Regions from separate parts of the Plantactinospora veratri genome, predicted to be linked through region 1. Evidence: predicted binding sites of a transcription regulator. Region 1 holds the regulator's gene; each other region holds the start of a gene.

Region 1 (6,211 bases):
TTCACCCCGTGGTCGTCGGCGTGCGACACCAGCCAGTGCGCGTAACGCCACCCCACCTGCGGATCCGTCGTCGGCACGGCCAGACCGGTCAACTCGGCCGGTACCGAGGTCTCCAGCCGGCCCCAGTCCAGCTTCAGCCCGGCGGTCAGTGCCACCGCTGCCGCGTTACCGCGCATCGCCGGCTCCCGGCCCACCGTGCAGGCCACCGCGCCGGTGGCGTTGCCCAGCAGTGCCCGGGTCAGCACCTCGGACTCGTCCGCCCACTGCTGGTAGGCGTTGGGGAAGGCCGACCGCTGCACCCGCTGCGCCGCGACCGTGACCTCCATCTGCTCCCAGCCGCGGACCTTCTTCAGCGCGTTGTAGAACTTGGTCGCGGCGTAGCGCGGATCCCGGATCTGCTCCGGCGTGCCCCAGCCCTGACTGGGCCGCTGCTGGAAGAGCCCGACCGAGTCCCGGTCACCGCCGGCCAGGTTGCGCAGCCGGGACTCCTGGAACGCCGTCGCCAGGGCCACCACCACGGCCCGCTCCGGCATCTTGCGCCGGATGCCCACCGCGGCGATGGTGGCGGCGTTCGCCATCTGCTCGGCGTTCAACGCGACCCGGCCGTCCGCCTCGACCACGCAGCCGGGGGCGGCGCTGGGTAACGGCAGCTTGTGCCCGAACTCCCGGGCACCCAGGTAGACGCCGAAACCGGCAACCGCCGCGAGCGCCACGCCCGCCGCCACCACGGCCCGAGTCCGCACCGCCACCCCCTGCCCGATAGTCGGACACAGCCTACTTCGACCGCCCAAATTCCGGACCGGATCACGGTCGGGTCAGGGGCCGGCCGGGCCCGAGTCAGCTACCGGGTACCCAGCGGGCCGGCCGTTTCTCCCCGAACGCCGCGACACCCTCGCGCCCCTCCTCGGAGTGGAAGTACCGCACCGAGAGGTCGCGCAGCCGCGCCAGCTCGGCCCGGAAGCTCTCCGTCGAGCCGCGCCGGAGCAGTTCCTTCGCCCCGGCCAGCGCGCCGGGCGCGCCCCGGACCAGCGCCAGGCAGTACGAGGCGACCGTCTCGTCCAGCGCCTCGGCCGAGGTCACCGTGGTGACCAGCCCGATCTCGGCCGCCCGGCGGCCGTCGAAGGTGTCCCCGGTCAGATACAGCTCGGCGGCGGCCCGTGGTTGCAGCCGGGGCAGCACGGTCGCCGAGATCACCGCCGGGATCACCCCGAGCCGTACCTCGGTGAACGCGAAGGTGGCCTCCTGGGCGCAGATCGCGATGTCGGCCGCCGCGATCAGGCCGAGGCCACCGGCCCGGGCCGGCCCGCCGATCCGGGCCACCACCGGCTTCGGGCACTCCCAGATCGCCGCCAGCACGTCACCGAGCATCGCCACCGGCACCGTGCCCTCGCGGTACGCCGCCGCCGTCTCCTTCAGGTCCGCACCCGAGCTGAAGACCGGCCCGGTGTGCGAGAGCACCACCACCCGGACGTCGTCGTCGGCCGCCGCCGCGCCCAGCGCGTCGAGCAGTTGACCGAGCAGGGCGCTGGAGAGCGCGTTGCGGTTGCGCGGGCTGTCCAGGGTGAGAGTTGTCACTCCGTGCGTGGTAGACACCCGGACGAGCGGATCAGGGGCTGAGGTCATGCCGGCACACTAGTCCCATGCCTGGAGTGCTCCCAGCGGGCGAGCCCGTACCCGTCGACGGGGCGCTGCCCGACGCCGCCCTGGCCACGATGGGTGACCGTGGCTTCGGCGTCTACGTCCACGTGCCGTTCTGCGCCAGCCGCTGCGGCTACTGCGACTTCAACACCTACACCGCGACCGAACTCGGCGGTTCGGCGGGCCGGGACGGCTACGCCGACCAGGTACTCGCCGAACTGCGCCTGGCCCACCGGGTGCTGGCCGACCGGCCGCCGGCCCGGGTCGACACGGTCTTCGTCGGCGGCGGCACCCCCACCCTGCTGCCCCCGGACGACCTGGCCCGGATCCTCGACGGCATCGACCGGACCTGGGGGCTGGCCGCCGACGCCGAGGTCAGCACGGAGGCGAATCCGGAGTCGGTGACCCGGGACTCGCTGAAGGCGCTTCGGGCGGCCGGTTACACCCGGATCTCCCTGGGCATGCAGTCGGCCGCCCCACCGGTGCTGGCGATCCTGGACCGCCGGCACACCGCCGGCCGGGCGACCGAGGCCGCGCGGGAGGCCCGGGAGGTCGGCTTCGACCACGTCAACCTGGACCTGATCTACGGAACGCCGGGGGAGCGGGCGGAGGACTTCGCGGCGTCGCTTCAGGCGGTGCTGGCCGCCGGGGTCGACCACGTCAGCGCGTACGCCCTGATCGTCGAGGACGGCACCCGGCTGGCCGCCCGGATGCGGCGCGGCGAGCTGGCGTACCCGGACGACGACGTGGCGGCGGACCGCTACCTGGCCGCCGAGGCGGCGCTCTCCGAGGCGGGCTTCTCCTGGTACGAGGTCTCCAACTGGGCCCGTACGCCGGCCGCGGCCTGCCGGCACAACCTGCTCTACTGGACCGGCGGCGACTGGTGGGGTCTCGGCCCCGGCGCGCACAGCCACGTCGGCGGGGTCCGCTGGTGGAACGTCAAGCACCCGTCGAGTTACGCGGGCCGGCTGGCGGCGGGGCACTCCCCGGGGCAGGCCCGGGAGGTGCTGTCGACCGGGGAGCGGCGGGTGGAGGAGGTGCTGCTCGGGCTCCGGCTCGCCGCCGGGCTGCCGCTGTCGATCCTCGACGACGCCGGTCGGGCGGGTGCGGACCGGGCCCGCGAGACCGGGCTGCTGGACGGGGCGGCGTACGACGCGGGGCGGGCCGTGCTCACCCTGCGCGGCCGGCTGCTGGCCGACGCGGTGGTCCGGGACCTGCTGCCCTGACCCGATCCGCCGCGACCCCGGACGGCACGATGGCCCGCGCCGGATCCGGCACGGGCCATCGCAGAGGCGCTGGGTCTTACTTGATCATGCGGATGGTCATCGGGTACCGGTACAGCACACCCTCGTTGGCCTTCATGCCGGCGATGACCGAGAAGACCAGCACAATCACCCAGGCGACCAGCGGCAGGAAGAACAGCACGAGGGTGCACATCCCGACGATGAGCGAGACGATCGAGATGATGCCCCAGGTGATCTGGAAGTTGAGCGCCTCGACCGCGTGCGCGCGTACGGTCGGCGACTCGTTGCCCTTGGCCAGCAGCGCGACGAGCGAGGCGATGAAGCCGACCAGGATGCCGCCGAAGTGCGCGATCAGGGCCCAGGTCTTCTCGTCGCTGTTGGCGTAGCCGGACGGTGCCGGGGCGCCGTACGGGTTGCCCGGCGGCGGGTAGCCGCCCGGCGGCGGGTAGCCGGCACCGGGGTACCCGCCCGGGGGCTGACCACCGGGGGGCGGGTAGCCGCCACCGGGGGGCGGGTAGCCGCCGGCCGGCGGGTAGCCGCCACCGGGCGGGGGATAACCGCCACCCGAGGTCGGATAGGTCCCGCCACCTGAGGTCGGATAGGTCCCGCCACCCGACGTCGGGTACGTCCCGCCACCGGAAGTCGGGTACGTCCCGGCGCCCGAGGTCGGCGGGGGCGTGCCGGGCGCACCGTACTGGGGTGCGGCGGGCGGGGGGTATCCCTCGCCTGGTGTCGGGTATTGGCCCGGATTCATCGGGGTGGTCGGGTCCTGGGGCGGACCGCCGTATTCTCCGGGAGGGCGAGGCGGTTCAGTCATGGGGGTCACGGTAGGACTCCCGATCAACCAGCGCCAGCCGCCCCCCGAATTGAATCTGGACAATGCCCGACCGTACCTGCCAGGTCCACCGGGGTAGGGTGTGCTGGCAAGCCTGTTGTCCAGGTTCGGATATCCCCTCCAAACGATCATCGCGCCGGGTACGCCTTGGTCGTAGACTGGCACTCGCTACAGTCGAGTGCCAGGGCGGACCTGGCCCGACCGTCGTGGTCGCCCCGGTCGTTTCGCCCAACCGGGGCCGGGACGTCGCAGGGAGGTGAGGATGGGTCTCGACGACCGCAAGCTCGACGTGCTGCGCGCGATCGTGGAGGACTACGTCGCCACCCAGGAACCGGTCGGCAGCAAGGCCCTGGTCGAGCGGCACCAACTCGGGGTCTCCCCGGCCACCGTCCGCAACGACATGGCCGTCCTCGAGGAGGAGGGCTACATCCGGCAGCCGCACACCAGCGCCGGCCGGGTGCCCACCGACCGTGGTTACCGGCTCTTCGTGGACCGGCTCTCCCGGGTCAAGCCGCTCACTCCGGCCGAGCGCCGGGCGATCGAGCGGTTCATGGTCGGCGCGGTGGACCTCGACGACGTGGTGCACCGTACGGTCCGGCTGCTCGCCCAGCTCACCCGGCAGGTGGCCGTGGTGCAGTACCCGAGCCTGGCCCGCTCCGCCGTCCGGCACCTGGAGCTGGTGCCGATCTCCACCACCCGGCTGATGCTGGTCATGATCGCCGACACCGGTCGGGTGGAGCAGCGGCTGGTCGAGCTGCCCATCCCGATCACCGCCGACGACGTGACGGACCTGCGCCGGCTGGTCAACGAGCGGCTCGGCGGCAAGAAGCTGGCCGACACCCCGCCGCTGGTCCAGGCGCTGGTCGACGAGGTGCCCCCGGGGCTCTCCCCGGCGATGACCACGCTCGCCACGGTGCTGCTGGAGACCCTGGTCGAGCGGCACGAGGAGCGGATCGTGATGGCCGGCACCGCCAACCTGACCCGGGGCGGACTGCTCGACTTCCAGGGTTCACTGCGACCGATCCTCGAGGCGCTCGAGGAGGAGGTCGTCCTGCTCAAGCTGATCGGCGAGGTGGAGCCGAACACCCTCCAGGTGCGCATCGGCGACGAGAACGAGATCGACAATCTGCGGGCCACCTCGGTGGTCAGCACCGGATACGGTCCGGGTACGACCATCGTCGGCGGACTCGGCGTGTTGGGGCCCACCCGGATGGACTACCCGGGCACCATCGCCACGGTGCGGGCCGTGGCACGCTACGTCGGCGACGTGCTGGCGCAGAACTGACCACCAAGCTCACCCCTGACGACCGGCGGACGGTAACGCGAGACAGACATGAGGACACGGAACGCAGTGGCCAAGGACTACTACGGGATTCTCGGCGTCAGCCGGGACGCCTCCGACGACGACATCAAGCGCGCCTACCGCAAGCTGGCGCGGCAGTACCACCCGGACGTCAATCCGGATCCGGAGGCACACGAGAAGTTCAAGGACATCAACGCCGCGTACGAAGTCCTCTCGGACGACCAGAAGCGGCAGATCGTCGACCTCGGCGGCGACCCGCTCGCCCCCGGTGGCGGGCCCGGGGCCGGACCGGGCGGTGCCGGCGGGCCGTTCGTCGGCTTCCAGGACATCATGGACGCCTTCTTCGGTGCGGCGGGTGGCTCCCGGGGGCCGCGTCCGCGTACCCGGCCGGGTGCCGACGCCATCCTGCGACTCGAACTCGACCTGCACGAGACCGCCTTCGGGGTGGAGGCACCGATCGCGGTGGACACCGCCGTGCTCTGCACCACCTGCACGGGGGCGGGCACGGCGCCCGGCACCCACCTGGCCACCTGCGAGGCGTGCGGCGGGCGGGGCGAGGTGCAGTCGGTGCAGCGCACCTTCCTCGGCCAGGTCGTCTCGTCCCGGCCGTGCACCGTCTGCCAGGGGTACGGCACGGTGATCCCGCACCCCTGCCCGACCTGCGCCGGGGACGGCCGGGTGCGTACCCGCCGCTCGCTGACCGTCAAGATCCCGGCCGGGGTCGAGGACGGCATGCGGATCCGGCTCGCCCAGCAGGGCGAGGTCGGCCCCGGTGGCGGTACGGCCGGCGACCTCTACGTCGAGATCCACGAGCGTCCGCACGACGTCTACTCCCGCAAGGGCGACGACCTGCACTGCCGGGTGACCGTGCCGATGACCGCCGCCGCACTCGGTACCCGGCTGACCATCAAGACGCTGGACAGCGAGGAGCCGGTCGACGTCAAGCCGGGCACCCAGCCGGGCTCGACGCTGCGGCTGCGGGCCCGAGGAGTGCCCCACCTGCGCGGTACCGGCCGGGGCGACCTCTACGTGCACCTCGACGTGCGTACCCCGACCAAGCTCGACGCCGAGCAGGAGCGGATGCTGCGCGAGTTCGCCAAGACCCGGGGCGAGGAGGTCGCCGAGCTGACCAAGCAGGGCGGCTTCTTCTCCCGGATGCGCGACGCCTTCAACGGCCACGCCTGACCGGTA
Region 2 (6,211 bases), on a different contig from region 1:
GTCGGCGATGGTCTGGAACTGCGCCTTGTCGCCCTGGGCGTTCTGGATGGTGGACTCGACGCCGGCGGCCTTGAACGCCGCCTCCAGGTATTTGCGGTCCGCGGTCTCCCAGCGGACCGAGGAGGCGCTGTCCGGAAGGATGACGCCGATCTTCGGCTTCCGCTCGGCGGTGCTACCGCTGCCGTCGCCGGAATCGTCGCCGCAGGCGGCGAGCCCGCCCGTGGTCAGCAGGCCCACGGCGGCGATGGTGAGGATCCCTCTGCGCATTGCACGGGTCCTTTCGGGGTGGGTGTGGTGTCTCGGGTTCCAGCGGTGGTACGCCTGGACGGTCGCCGTGCGCCCCGGTGGCCTCCCCCCGTTGGGCTGCCTGGAAAGCGGCTCCGCCGGGTCGTGCTCCGGCGGGGCGTCGGTGGGCTGCGGCGACCGCCCGCCTCACTTTTGTTGTGTCCGGCAACGTATTGCGCGAAGACTCCTCGGGGCAAGGTCACCGAGGCCATGAGTTTGTTGTTCGCGATAACAATTCGGCAACGTGACCGAAATCCCGGGATCGGCCCGTGGCGATACGCCGGAAATGATCGTTCCTGTGCCGGCACGCGTGCGGCGACCGCACCGCGCGGCCGAGCCGCGGATCAGGGCGCGGCGACCGGGGCGGTGGTGGCCGAGGTGAGCCGGATCAGGTCGGCCGGGGCGAGTTCGAGTTGCAACCCCCGGCGGCCCGCCGAGACGTAGATGGTGGGGAAGCGCTCGGCGGAGGCGTCGACCACGGTACGCAGCGCCCTGCGCTGCCCCAACGGACTGATCCCGCCCCGGACGTAGCCGGTGGTCCGCTCGGCCAGCGTCCGGTCGGCCAGTGTCGCCCGCTTGCCACCCACCGCCGTCGCCAGCGTCTTCAGGTCGAGTTCGCCGGTGACCGGTACCACCGCCACGGTCAGCACCCCGTCGACGCTGGCGACCAGCGACTTGAAGACCCGCTCCGGCGGTACGCCGAGCGCCGCCGCCACCTCGGCGCCGTAGTTCGGCGTCTCCGGCGCGACGTCGTACGGGTGCAGCGTGTGCGGAATCCGCTGCCGCGTCAGCAGCGCGGTCGCCGGTGTGCCCCTGCCCGCCACGCCTGAGCACACTACCCGGGCGACGCGGACCGCTCCGGGGCCGGCACCGGACGGCAGAGCAGCACCGTGGGAGCGTCGGCGACCCGGGTCAGCACCAGGCTCACCGGCTCGCTACCGGTCAGCCGCAGGTCGCGACGGAGCCGCTCCGGCTCCAGCGCCGAACCCCGCTTCAGGATCTCCGCCCGCCCGACGTCGAGGTCGCGCAGCCGGGCCCGCAGCCGCTTCAGCGAGAAGGGCAGCGACTCGAGCACCTCCAGGCAGCGGGCGTACGGGGTGGGCCGGGCGGTGTCGGCGTAGACGTACGCGATCTCGGGGTCGGCGAGGGTGCCGTCGACCGTACCGGCGAACTCGGCGACCAGGTGCGCCCGGACCACCGCCGGGTCCGGGTCGTAGAGGTAGCGCCGGACCGGACCGACCGGGGCCCGGCGGGTCCCGTCGCCGGTCAGTTCCCGCACCGCCGTCCCGGCCAGCAGGGTGGCCCGGCGGGGTGCGGCGGCGAGCGGTCCGGACCAGACGGTCGCCTCGACCAGGTCGCCGTCGACGCTGACCCACTCGCCCTCGGCGCCCGCCGGCAGCAGCCGGTGGTCGATCCCGGGCGCGACCTTGAAGACCGTCCGGGGGACCCGGTCGGCCAGGCCGAGCAGGAAGTCCCAGGGCGGGGAGTAGGCGGCCGGGTCGAAGATCCGCCGGCCGGTGCCGGCCCGGCGCCGGGCCGGGTCGCAGAAGACCGCGTCGACCGGGTCGGCGACGGCGGTGACGTCGAACCGGGTCGCGTCGCCGACGGTCACGGTGAACCGGTCGGCCACCCCGGCCGCCTCGGCGTTCGCGGCGGCCATCGCCGCGGTGACCGGGTCGGCCTCCACGCCGTACACCCGGATGCCGGCCCGGGCGGCGGCGAGCGCGTCGGCGCCGAGACCGCAGCCGAGGTCGACCAGGGTGGCCACTCCGGCGGCGCGTAGCCGGGCGGCCCGCCGGGCCGCGACCCCGGCCCGGGTGGCCTGCTCCAGCCCGGCCCGGGTGAAGAACATCCCGGCCGCCGCCGGGCCGAACTTGGCGGTCGCCCGGCGCCGCAGCTCGGCCTGGGTCAGCGCGGCGGCGGCCAGCCCCGGGGGTACCCCGGCCGAGCGCAGCGCGGCGGCCGCGCCCAGCGGGTCGCCGCCGGCCAGCTCGGCGGCGGTGGCCAGCGCGGTTTCCCCGTCCGGGGTACGCAGCGCGGCGAGCTGCTCGGAATCCACCGGAGCATTGTGCCCACCGGGGCCGGTCACGGGCGTGTCGGGTTGGCACTCTCCTTGACGGAGTGCTAGCCGTCGGCATAACCTGCGGTTAGCACTCTCAAACCGAGGGTGCCAGCTTTCGGGCCGTTGTCCGGGAGCTGAACGCCAGGCGGACCGGCACCCGCGACGACGGACCCGCCCGGTGGCATGTGGCAGATTGACGCTGGTCGGCTCGCCGGCCGGCACAGAAACCAGTACCCCAGGAGGGTATGCCCGTGACTACCGCGACCAAGGTTGCGATCAAGCCGCTCGAGGACCGGATCCTGGTCCAGGCGAACGAGGCTGAGACGACCACGGCGTCGGGCATCGTGATTCCCGACACCGCCAAGGAGAAGCCGCAGGAGGGCACCGTCCTCGCTGTCGGCCCCGGCCGTTTCGACGACGACGGCAACCGGATCCCGGTTGACGTGAAGGTCGGCGACACGGTCATCTACTCGAAGTACGGCGGCACCGAGGTCAAGTACGCCGGCGAGGAGTACCTGGTGCTCTCCGCCCGCGACGTCCTCGCCGTCATCGAGAAGTGATCTGACTGATCCAGTGACGTTGCCCCGGACCGGCCCTGCCGGGCCGGGGCAACGCTCGTGAAGGGACCCTGTTTACACAATGGCGAAGATTCTGAGCTTCTCGGATGACGCCCGGCACCTGCTGGAGCACGGTGTCAACACGCTCGCGGACACGGTCAAGGTCACTCTCGGCCCGCGCGGGCGCAACGTCGTCCTGGACAAGAAGTTCGGTGCTCCGACGATCACCAACGACGGCGTGACCATCGCCAAGGAGATCGAGCTCACCAACCCGTACGAGAACCTCGGCGCGCAGCTGGTCAAGGAGGTGGCGACCAAGACCAACGACGTCGCCGGCGACGGGACCACCACCGCCACCGTGCTGGCCCAGGCCATGGTCCGGGAGGGGCTGCGCAACGTGGCCGCCGGAGCCGGGCCGGCCGCGCTCAAGCGGGGCATCGACCTGGCCGCCGAGAAGATCTCCGAGGCGCTGCTGGAGAAGGCCGTCGAGGTGGGCAGCCGGGAGTCGGTCGCGAACGTGGCGACCATCTCGGCGCAGGACGCCACCATCGGTGACCTGATCGCCGAGGCGATGGAGAAGGTCGGCCGGGACGGTGTGATCACCGTCGAGGAGGGTTCGACGCTCGCCACCGAGCTGGAGGTCACCGAGGGCCTCCAGTTCGACAAGGGCTTCATCTCGCCGAACTTCGTCACCGACACCGAGTCGCAGGAGGCGGTGCTCGACGAGCCGTACATCCTGATCACGACCCAGAAGATCTCCTCGATCGAGGAGCTGCTGCCGCTGCTGGAGAAGGTCCTCCAGACCGCGAAGCCGCTGCTGATCATCGCCGAGGACGTGGAGGGGCAGGCGCTCTCCACCCTGGTCGTCAACGCGATCCGCAAGACCGTCAAGGTCTGCGCGGTGAAGGCGCCCGGCTTCGGTGACCGGCGCAAGGCGATGCTCCAGGACATGGCGATCCTGACCGGCGGCGAGGTGGTCGCCCCCGAGCTGGGCTACAAGCTCGACTCGGTCGGCCTGGAGGTGCTCGGCACCGCCCGCCGGGTGGTCGTCGACAAGGACAACACCACCGTGATCGACGGCCGGGGCCGGGACAACGACGTCGCCGAGCGGATCACCCAGATCCGCAAGGAGATCGAGGCGTCCGACTCCGACTGGGACCGCGAGAAGCTCCAGGAGCGGCTGGCCAAGCTCTCCGGCGGCATCGCGGTGATCAAGGCCGGTGCGGCTACCGAGGTCGAGATGAAGGAGCGCAAGCACCGCATCGAGGACGCCATCGCCGCGACCAAGGCCGCGGTCGAGGAGGGGACCGTACCGGGCGGCGGCGCCGCGCTGGTGCAGATCCTCTCCGCGCTCGACGGTGACCTCGGGCTGACCGGTGACGAGAAGGTGGGCGTCTCGATCGTCCGCAAGGCGCTGGTCGAGCCGCTGCGGTGGATCGCCCAGAACGCCGGCCACGACGGCTACGTGGTGGTGCAGAAGGTCGCCGAGCAGGGCTGGGGCAACGGCCTCGACGCCGCCACCGGCGAGTACAAGGACCTGGCCAAGGCCGGCATCATCGACCCGGTGAAGGTGACCCGTAACGCGGTCACCAACGCGGCGTCGATCGCCGGGCTGCTGCTGACCACCGAGAGCCTCGTCGTGGAGAAGCCGGAGAAGGCCGAGCCGGCCGCCGCCGGTGGGCACGGCCACGGTCACGGCCACCAGCACGGTCCGGGCTTCTGACCGGTCCCGGTCCGGATCACGCCGATCCGCACCGCCCGGCGCGACACCGAGATCCGCGTGAGCGGGCCGGCGTGGGACTTCCCCGCGCCCGGCATCCCGCTCACGCGGATCTCCGTTTCCGGGCCACGGCCGGCACACTGGGTGGATGAGGGTGATCCCGGATCTGGGCGGTGACGGGCCGGCGGCGACGATCCCGGCCCGGCGCGGCGGCCTGCCACGCCGCTTCGGTGCCCTGGCCGGGCTGGCCGCCGCGGCCGTCGCGGTCGGCGCGGCCGAGGTGGTGGCGGTGCTCACCGGCGCCCGTTCCGCCCCGCTGGTCGCGGTCGGCGGCGCGGTGGTGGACCTGGCGCCCGCACCGCTCAAGCGGTTCGCCGTCGACGTCTTCTACATCTACGACAAGATCGCACTCCTGGTCGGCACCGCCGTGCTGCTGGCCGGGTTCGCCGTCCTGGTCGGGCTGGTCGCGGTCCGCTCACTGCCCCTCGGGTACGCCGGGATCGCCCTCTTCGGCGCGGTCGGGGTACTCGCGGCGCTGACCCGGCCCGGGGCCGGCCCGCTCGCCGCGCTGCCCTCGCTGGTCGGCGTCGTACTCGCGGCCGGCGTACTGCGGCTCTTCGTCGCCGGCCCGCCCGGCCGGGCCCTGGCCGTACCGGCCGTCGCCGTCACCGCCCGTCCCGACGCGTACGCCCGGCGCCGGTTCCTGACCGGGGTCGGGCTGGCGGCCGGCGGGGCGGCGGTGGGTGGCTTCGGCGGGCGCTGGCTGTCGACCCGGCGAGGTGTCTCGGCCGCCCGGGCGGCGGTCGAACTGCCGGTCCCGGCCAGCCCGGCGGCCCCGGTGCCGGCAGACGCCGAACTGAAGGTTCCCGGGCTGTCGTCGTACGTCACGCCGAACCGGGACTTCTACCGGATCGACACCGCACTCGTGGTGCCCCGGGTGGACCCGGAGAACTGGCGGCTGCGGATCCACGGCCGGGTGCGGAACCCGGTGACGCTGCGCTTCGCCGACCTGCTGGCCCGGCCGATGATCGAGCGGCACATCACCCTCGCCTGCGTCTCCAACGAGGTCGGCGGGGACCTGGTCGGCAACGCCCGCTGGCTCGGTGTCCCGCTCGGCCCGCTGCTCGCCGAGGTCGGGCCGCTGCCCGGCGCCGACCAGGTGGTGGCGCGCTCCACCGACGGCTGGACCTGCGGCAGCCCGACCGAGGTGCTCACCGACGGCCGGGACGCGATGCTGGCGGTCGGGATGAACGGCGAACCGCTGCCGATCGAGCACGGCTTCCCGGTCCGGGTGGTGGTGCCCGGCCTGTACGGCTACGTCTCGGCCTGCAAGTGGGTGGTGGAGCTGGAGTTGACCAGTTTCGCCGACTTCGACGCGTACTGGGTGCCTCGGGGCTGGTCGGCGCGGGGACCGGTGAAGACCCAGTCGCGGATCGACACCCCACGGGCGGGTCGGGCACTACCGGCCGGCCCGGTCACCGTCGCCGGGGTGGCCTGGGCGCAGCACGTCGGGATCCGCCAGGTGGAGGTACGCGTCGACGACGGCGACTGGCAGCCGGCGACGCTGGCCGGATCGGTATCGACCGA
Region 3 (6,211 bases), on a different contig from region 1:
CGCCGTGCTGGCGTTCAACGGTCGCGCCGACCGGATCGACTCACGCACCGGCCCGGACGGTCCGGAGTTGGTGATCGTCGACTACAAGACCGGGCGTACCGGCCTGGACTCCGACGACGCCCGTGGCTCCCAGGCGCTCGCGCTCTACGCCTACGCGGCCGAGCGGGTCTTCCGCAAGCCGTGCCGGCGGGTGGAGCTGCACCACCTGCCGACCCGGACAGTGGCCGGGCACGACCACACCGAGGAGTCGCTCGCCCGGCAACTCGCCCGGGCCGAGGACACCGCCCGGGACATCATCGCCGCCGAGCGGGCGGTCGCCGACGGCGCCGACCCGGACGAGGCCTTTCCGGTCTCGCCCGGCATCCGGTGCGGCTGGTGCGACTACCGCCGCAGTTGCCCGGCCGGTGCGGACGCTCCCGACCGGGAGCCCTGGTCAGCGGTCGAACGGGCTCTCGTACCCGTCGAGCCGGGCGACGGCGGGCACGCCGAGACGGCATGACGGCGCCTACCGGTCGCTCGCCCGCATGCCGGTGCCCTCGGCGAATGCGCCCGTTGGACGGCAGGCGGCAGGTGGTGCGGGGTGCGTGGTCGGCCGGGCGGAGCCGTGATCAGTCGTCGGTGGCCCGGCGCGACTGGCAGCTCGGGCAGAGGCCCCAGTAGGTGACCTCGGCCTCGTCGACCTCGAAGCCGTACGCGGTCACCGGGTCGAGACAGGGTGCGGAACCGACCGCGCAGTCCACGTCGGCGATCTCACCACAGCCCCGGCAGACGACGTGGTGGTGGTTGTCACCGACCCGCGCCTCGTATCGGGCAGGTGACCCGGCCGGCTCGATCCGGCGGGAGAGCCCGGCCCGGGAGAGCGCCCCCAGTACGTCGTAGATCGCCTGGGTGGAGACCGAGTCCAGGCGCTGCCGGACCCGCTGGGTGATCTCCTCCACCTCCAGGTGCCCGCCGGCGGCCAGCACCTCGAGGACGGCGAGGCGCGGCCGGGTGACCCGAAGGCCCCTCGACCTGAGCAGTTCCTCGCCAGTCATCCCACTATCACAGCACGTCGATGGGACGCCAACAAGGCGGATGCGAGTCGATCGTGGCGCCCGCCACACGTACCCGGTGTCACCGGAGGTGGAACCCGGGTGAACCGCCCCGGCTCGATCCCCGTGTACCGGTATAGGTCGCGGATGACGTGATCGAATTCTCGTACCGTCCGTTGGCTCCCGTCGGGAGCGGTAGCAAGGAGGCGTCGGTGTTCAGGGAAGTCATGGGTCTCCCCGCACACGCGTTGCTGGTGCACGCGGCCGTCGTCTTCGTGCCGCTGCTCGCGCTGGTCTCCACCGGGTACGCCGTGCTGCCCCGGTTCCGCAGCCGGCTCGACTGGGCGGCGGCGGTGTTGGCGGTGGTCGCGCCGGTCGCCGCCTTCTTCGCGGTGCAGTCCGGTGAGGAACTTCAGGAGGTACTGACCGCCAAGGGCTACGGTCCGGAGATCCTCCAGAAGGTGGTGGAGCACCAGGGCTACGGCGAACTGGCCCTCTGGTGGAGTCTCGCCCTCGGCGTGGTGACGCTGGTGCTGCTCGTGGTGACCAGCCCCCGGTTCACCCGGGAGCGGTCCCTGCCGGGGTGGCTCAACCTGCTGCTCGGCGCGATCGTGGTGGTGCTCGCCGCGCTCAACGTCTGGTACGTCTACCTCACCGGCGACACCGGCGCCGAGGCGGTCTGGCAGGGCGTCCTCTAGCCGGGCGTCCTCTGGTCCCGGCCGAGGGCCGCCGGGTGGCCGGCCGGACGCCGCCGGGTCAGAAGAGGGCCCGGGAGCAGAGCAGGCACATCAGTACCAGTACCACCGCACCGCCGACCATGCCGACTCCGTAGGTCAGCGTCCGTGCGCTCCCCTCCTCGGCGTCCAGTGCGGCATGGTCCTGGCCCGGCAGTGGCCGTGGCGCCGCCGGCTGTACGTGTAGCGGTGGGCGCCAGCCCGGCGGTGGAGTGACGCTCGGTGGCGGGCCGGGATAGTGACTCTCGGGCCGTACCGGTGGCGGTGCCGGGGACCCTGCCGTGGGCTCCGGGGCGTCGGCGGGTGGTCCGGTGGGTCGACGCCAGAAGGCGTCATCGGCGGAGTTCCCGCTCTGCGTCGTCACGCTGTCCGACGCTACCAACCCGAGCCCTCCGCGGCCCCTCGCCCGCTGTCCCGACGGAGCTGTCGGCCCAGCCGCCCGAGTACGCTTGGCGGGTGTCCGGGACGGAGAAGCAGCACAGCACGAGTGGCGGGCGGGACGACGAGCGGCCGGTCAGGTCGACCGGCGACCGCCGGGTGCCGCCGGAGCAGTCGGTGGACGACACCGACCGGGGCTGGGGCGAGCGGCCAAACTCCAACGACGAGCGGCTACTGGCCGAGCGCCCACCGCACTGGGGCTGACCGCGCCCAACTCGTCCAGGTCGCGGAGAGTCTGCCCACGCGCGGCCGGTCGGCGGCTCGGGCCGCGAGGCGGCTACGAGCGAACGATGATCGCAAAGCGGGTGGATTCCGGCATCCCGACCGCACGATGGGCCTGGTCGGGGCGGAGCGCCAGGTAGATGGCGCTGGCCGCGTCGTCGGTCTGGCCCGGCCCCAGCACGTCGAGCACCAGCACCCGGGTGGCCAGTACGGTCGGCTTCGGTGTCCGACCCGCCTGGTCACCGCCGGGTGCCGCGAGAAGATCCACCCGGGCTCCCGGCCGGGCCACGGTCAGCGCGGCCGGTTCGGCGAGCCGGATCGGCACCCCCACGGTCCCCTCCGGCACCGGCACCCCGCTCGGGGCTGCCGACCCACCCGGCGATCCGCTGGGGCGTGCCGCCGGTCCGCTCTGCGCCGGGCTCGCCCCGGCTGGCCCGGCGAGCCCCGTGCCGGCGACCGGACCGCCGGACCGGGACGGCCCACCCGCGCCGCCGGCGGGGCCGGCCGACGGCGCGGGACAGGACGACGTCGGCCCGCGCAGATGGAGCGCACCGAGCGCGAGCGTCAACAGGGCGGCCACCAGCAGCCAGCGCAGTATCGAGCCGGCGCCGGGGCGCGGCCAGCGGGTCGGGCTCAGGGTGGTGTCCCGACGGGTGGGCGTACGGTCGATCGCCACGGCGAACCTCCCTCGGCCCGGCGGCGCCAGCGAGGTCGGCACCGTCCGGTGCGCAGCAGGCTAGGCCAGGTCAGCCCGGGGAGGCAGCGGAGAACTCACAGCCTGTGGATAACTCGGAGGGCTGTGGATAACTTTTCCCGACCGCCGCGGCGGCACCATCCCCGACCGGTCGGGGGAGGACGGCAGATCGCCGGTCGGCCGGGGCGGGAGGCTGGCGGCCGTCAGGTCGTACTGGTCGAGGAGGAGGATGCCGCCTTCGGCTTGCTGGCGGACCCGCTCGACGCCCCGTTGGACGAGCCGGCGGCTCCGCCGCTGCCGGAGGTGCCTCCGCCGGTCGAACCCGAGTCGCCGCCGGAGCCGCTCTTCGCCGAGTCGCTCTTCGCGGAGTCGCTCTTCGTCGAGTCGGACTTGCTCGCCGTGGAACCGCCGCCCTCCGAACCGTTGCTCCGGGAGTCGGTCCGATAGAAGCCGGAGCCCTTGAACACGATGCCGACGGAGTTGAAGAGCTTGCGCAGGCGACCCTCGCACGCCGGGCACTCGGTCAACGGCTCGTCGGTGAAGGACTGCACCGCCTCGAGCTGGTGGCCGCACTCGGTGCAGGCGTACTGGTAGGTGGGCACGTTCCCCTCCGGATCTTGCAGCCTGTTGGCACTCGACGTATCCGAGTGCCAATGGTGCGGCATCGTACCCGTTTTCGTCCAGCCGAAGTGTCCAGGCCGACGCCGGGCGGGACTCCGACCGGCCGCCGTCAACCGGACCCCAGGCGCTGGAGCCCGCCGGAAGGGGTGAGCACGGCCCGTACCGGACGGTCGTGATCCATCGCCGGGACCGAGTCGACCAGCTCGCCGTCGTGCAACAGCGCCACCGTGAGAGCGCCGGGAGCGGCCCGGGCCAGGGCACGGTCGTACGAGCCGCCGCCGCGACCGAGCCGGACACCGCGCCGGTCGACCGCCAACGCCGGTACGACGACCAGCTCGGCGGCGCCGATCGCACCCCGACCGAGCCGGTCGGTCACCGGCTCCCGCAGCCCCCGACCGGCCGCCACCAGTGCACCCGGGCCGGCGTACGGCGCCCAGTCCAGGTCGAGGTCCGGTCGGAGTACCGGCAGCAGAAGCCGCCCGGTCGGTCCCAGCGCGCCGACCAGATCGTCCGGCAACCCGGCCCCGCCCGGCTCGCTGCCCACCGGCACGTAACCGGTGATCAAACGCGGTCGTACCCGCTGGACCAGGGCGCGCAACTCGGCCCGGAGGCGCTCGGCGGCGGCCAGCCGGGCCGGAGCCGACAGCGCCCGGCGTCGGGCCAGCATGGTGGCCCGGAGCGCGGTCTTGCGCGGACCGACACCTTCATCCGAAAAATCCGGCACGTAACACTCCCGGGACCAGGCCGGTTAACCATTGCGGTTGGGTCAGCATCGCAGCATCGGGTGCCGAGCTTCCGGGGGGATGAGTGACGCTGCGTGGACGGTTGACCACAGCTTTCCTCGCCGTCGTGCTCGGACCGGTGCTGCTCGGCGCGCTCTCCGTCGCCGGTACGGTCGCCACGGCAAGCCGCCAGCAGGCCGAACACCGGCTCAACCTCGCCGCCGAAGCCGTCCGTACGTCGGTCGGCGCGCTCTGCCGACAGTTGCACGCCACGGCCGGCGCGCTGGCCGTACTCGCCGATCCGGACAGCCGGACCGGCGCGGCGGGCGAGGTGGTGACCCGGGGGCTGGCGGACGCGGTCGTGATCATCGGCTCGGCCGACACGGTCGAGTTCGCCACCCCGGCGGCACCCGCCCGCCCCTGGGCGCCCTGCGACGGCCCTGCCGGGACCGGTCCGGCGCCCCGGGCCCTGGCGGCCCGGGTGGAACTCCGGGACGGCTCGGGATCGGTGACCGGCGCGGTCTGGACCGCGCAGGCCCTCGACGCGGCGTTCGTCCGCCGGCTCGCCACCGCCAGCGGGACGGCGGTGACCCTGCTGCGGGAGGCACCCGGGCCGGCCGTGACCTCCCCGGGTACGCCACCGTCCGACCACGTCCCGAACCCGGACCCCGTCCCGGGCCCCGTTCCCGACCTCGGGCCGGAACCGGGACTCGCGCCCCCGGTTCCCGGACCCGTCGGCGGCACCACACCCGGCACCGCCTCCCCGTCCGCCGGTGGTGTGCCGCCGGGCAGCGTCTCCGCGTCCGCCTCCTCGTCGGTCTCGTCGTCCGCCGGTTCGTCCGCCGGAACCGCGGTGCCCGGGAGCGGAGTTCCGGACGCCGGACCGCAGGGGGCCGAGTCGCCGAGTACCGAGTCGACCGGTGCCCGGGCGGCCGTGCTCGCCGCCGCCCGGCGGATCTCCGGGGACAAGGTCGTCCAGGCGAACGGGGGCCGGTACGTCCGGCGGGTCGGCCCGGCCCCCGGTCAGCCCCTGCCGCTGGTGCTGTCGGTACCCCGGGATCCGCCGGTGACCCGGTACGGACCCCTGGCGATCGTCGTACTGCTCGCCGCGGTGTTCGCGGTGCTCGCCGCCGGCCGGCTGGCCCGCTCGGCCACCCGGCCACTGGCCGAGCTGGCCCGGGCCGCCGACCGGGTCGCCGAGGGTGACCTGGCGACCCGGGTGCCGGTCCGGTCCCCGGACGAGGTCGGCCGGCTCGCCGACAGCTTCAACCGGATGACCCGGGAGGCGGAGTCCTACCTCCGGGCACTGGTCGTCAGCCGGCACCAGTTGCGCGAGCAGCTCGCCGTGCTCGGCGACACCCTGGCCAGTTCGCACGACCTGCACCGGATCTTCCAGTTGCTGCTCCGGGCCGCGATGGCGGCGACCGGGGCCCGGGCCGGAGTGGTGCTGTTGCTCGATCCGAGGACGGGAGTCCTGGTCAGCCAGTGCACCGAGGGTCTCGACCGGCGCGGCGTCGGGCTCGGCCAACCGGCGGGTGCGGACCCGGACCGCCCGGCCGACGACCGGCAGCGGCCCGGGGATCCACCGGCGCTGCGGGTACCGCTCGGCAAGGGGCTGCTCGGCACGGTCGTGGCCACCGGTGAGCCGCGCCGGGGCCGGCTGGACCGGGACGGGCCGCGCCTCTACGGTCGCGAGCCGCGCTGCCGGACGTACGTCGCGGTGCCGCTGCCGTCCTCCGGTACGGCCGG

The links. Region 1 encodes HrcA, which represses chaperone genes, less so after heat shock. Its sites were predicted from a motif close to GGTTNGCACNCTCNNNNNGAGNGTGCNAACC; they were not measured.
Region 2: groES (co-chaperone GroES) is a predicted target of HrcA. The motif match lies at 2,431-2,461, and genes of this name have one in related genera.
Region 3: V1634_RS31840 (FmdB family zinc ribbon protein) is a predicted target of HrcA. The motif match lies at 3,745-3,775, and genes of this name have one in related genera.

The regions. Positions count from the first base shown of each region.
Region 1 is NZ_JAZGQL010000029.1:62,661-68,871, forward strand. It holds gene V1634_RS29240 (hypothetical protein) at 1-749, opposite strand, end outside; gene V1634_RS29245 (enoyl-CoA hydratase-related protein) at 838-1,623, opposite strand; gene hemW (radical SAM family heme chaperone HemW) at 1,641-2,864, shown strand; gene V1634_RS29255 (DUF4870 domain-containing protein) at 2,941-3,636, opposite strand; gene hrcA (heat-inducible transcriptional repressor HrcA) at 3,980-5,002, shown strand; gene dnaJ (molecular chaperone DnaJ) at 5,069-6,205, shown strand.
Region 2 is NZ_JAZGQL010000002.1:140,319-146,529, forward strand. It holds gene V1634_RS03290 (sugar ABC transporter substrate-binding protein) at 1-267, opposite strand, end outside; gene ybaK (Cys-tRNA(Pro) deacylase) at 630-1,109, opposite strand; gene V1634_RS03300 (THUMP-like domain-containing protein) at 1,121-2,344, opposite strand; gene groES (co-chaperone GroES) at 2,593-2,907, shown strand; gene groL (chaperonin GroEL) at 2,987-4,627, shown strand; gene V1634_RS03315 (molybdopterin-dependent oxidoreductase) at 4,773-6,211, shown strand, end outside.
Region 3 is NZ_JAZGQL010000033.1:189,307-195,517, forward strand. It holds gene V1634_RS31810 (RecB family exonuclease) at 1-499, shown strand, start outside; gene V1634_RS31815 (Fur family transcriptional regulator) at 609-1,034, opposite strand; gene V1634_RS31820 (DUF2231 domain-containing protein) at 1,244-1,729, shown strand; gene V1634_RS31825 (translation initiation factor 2) at 1,788-2,129, opposite strand; gene V1634_RS31830 (hypothetical protein) at 2,222-2,407, shown strand; gene V1634_RS31835 (flagellar biosynthesis protein FlgA) at 2,481-3,101, opposite strand; gene V1634_RS31840 (FmdB family zinc ribbon protein) at 3,323-3,721, opposite strand; gene V1634_RS31845 (5-formyltetrahydrofolate cyclo-ligase) at 3,850-4,464, opposite strand; gene V1634_RS31850 (diguanylate cyclase) at 4,566-6,211, shown strand, end outside.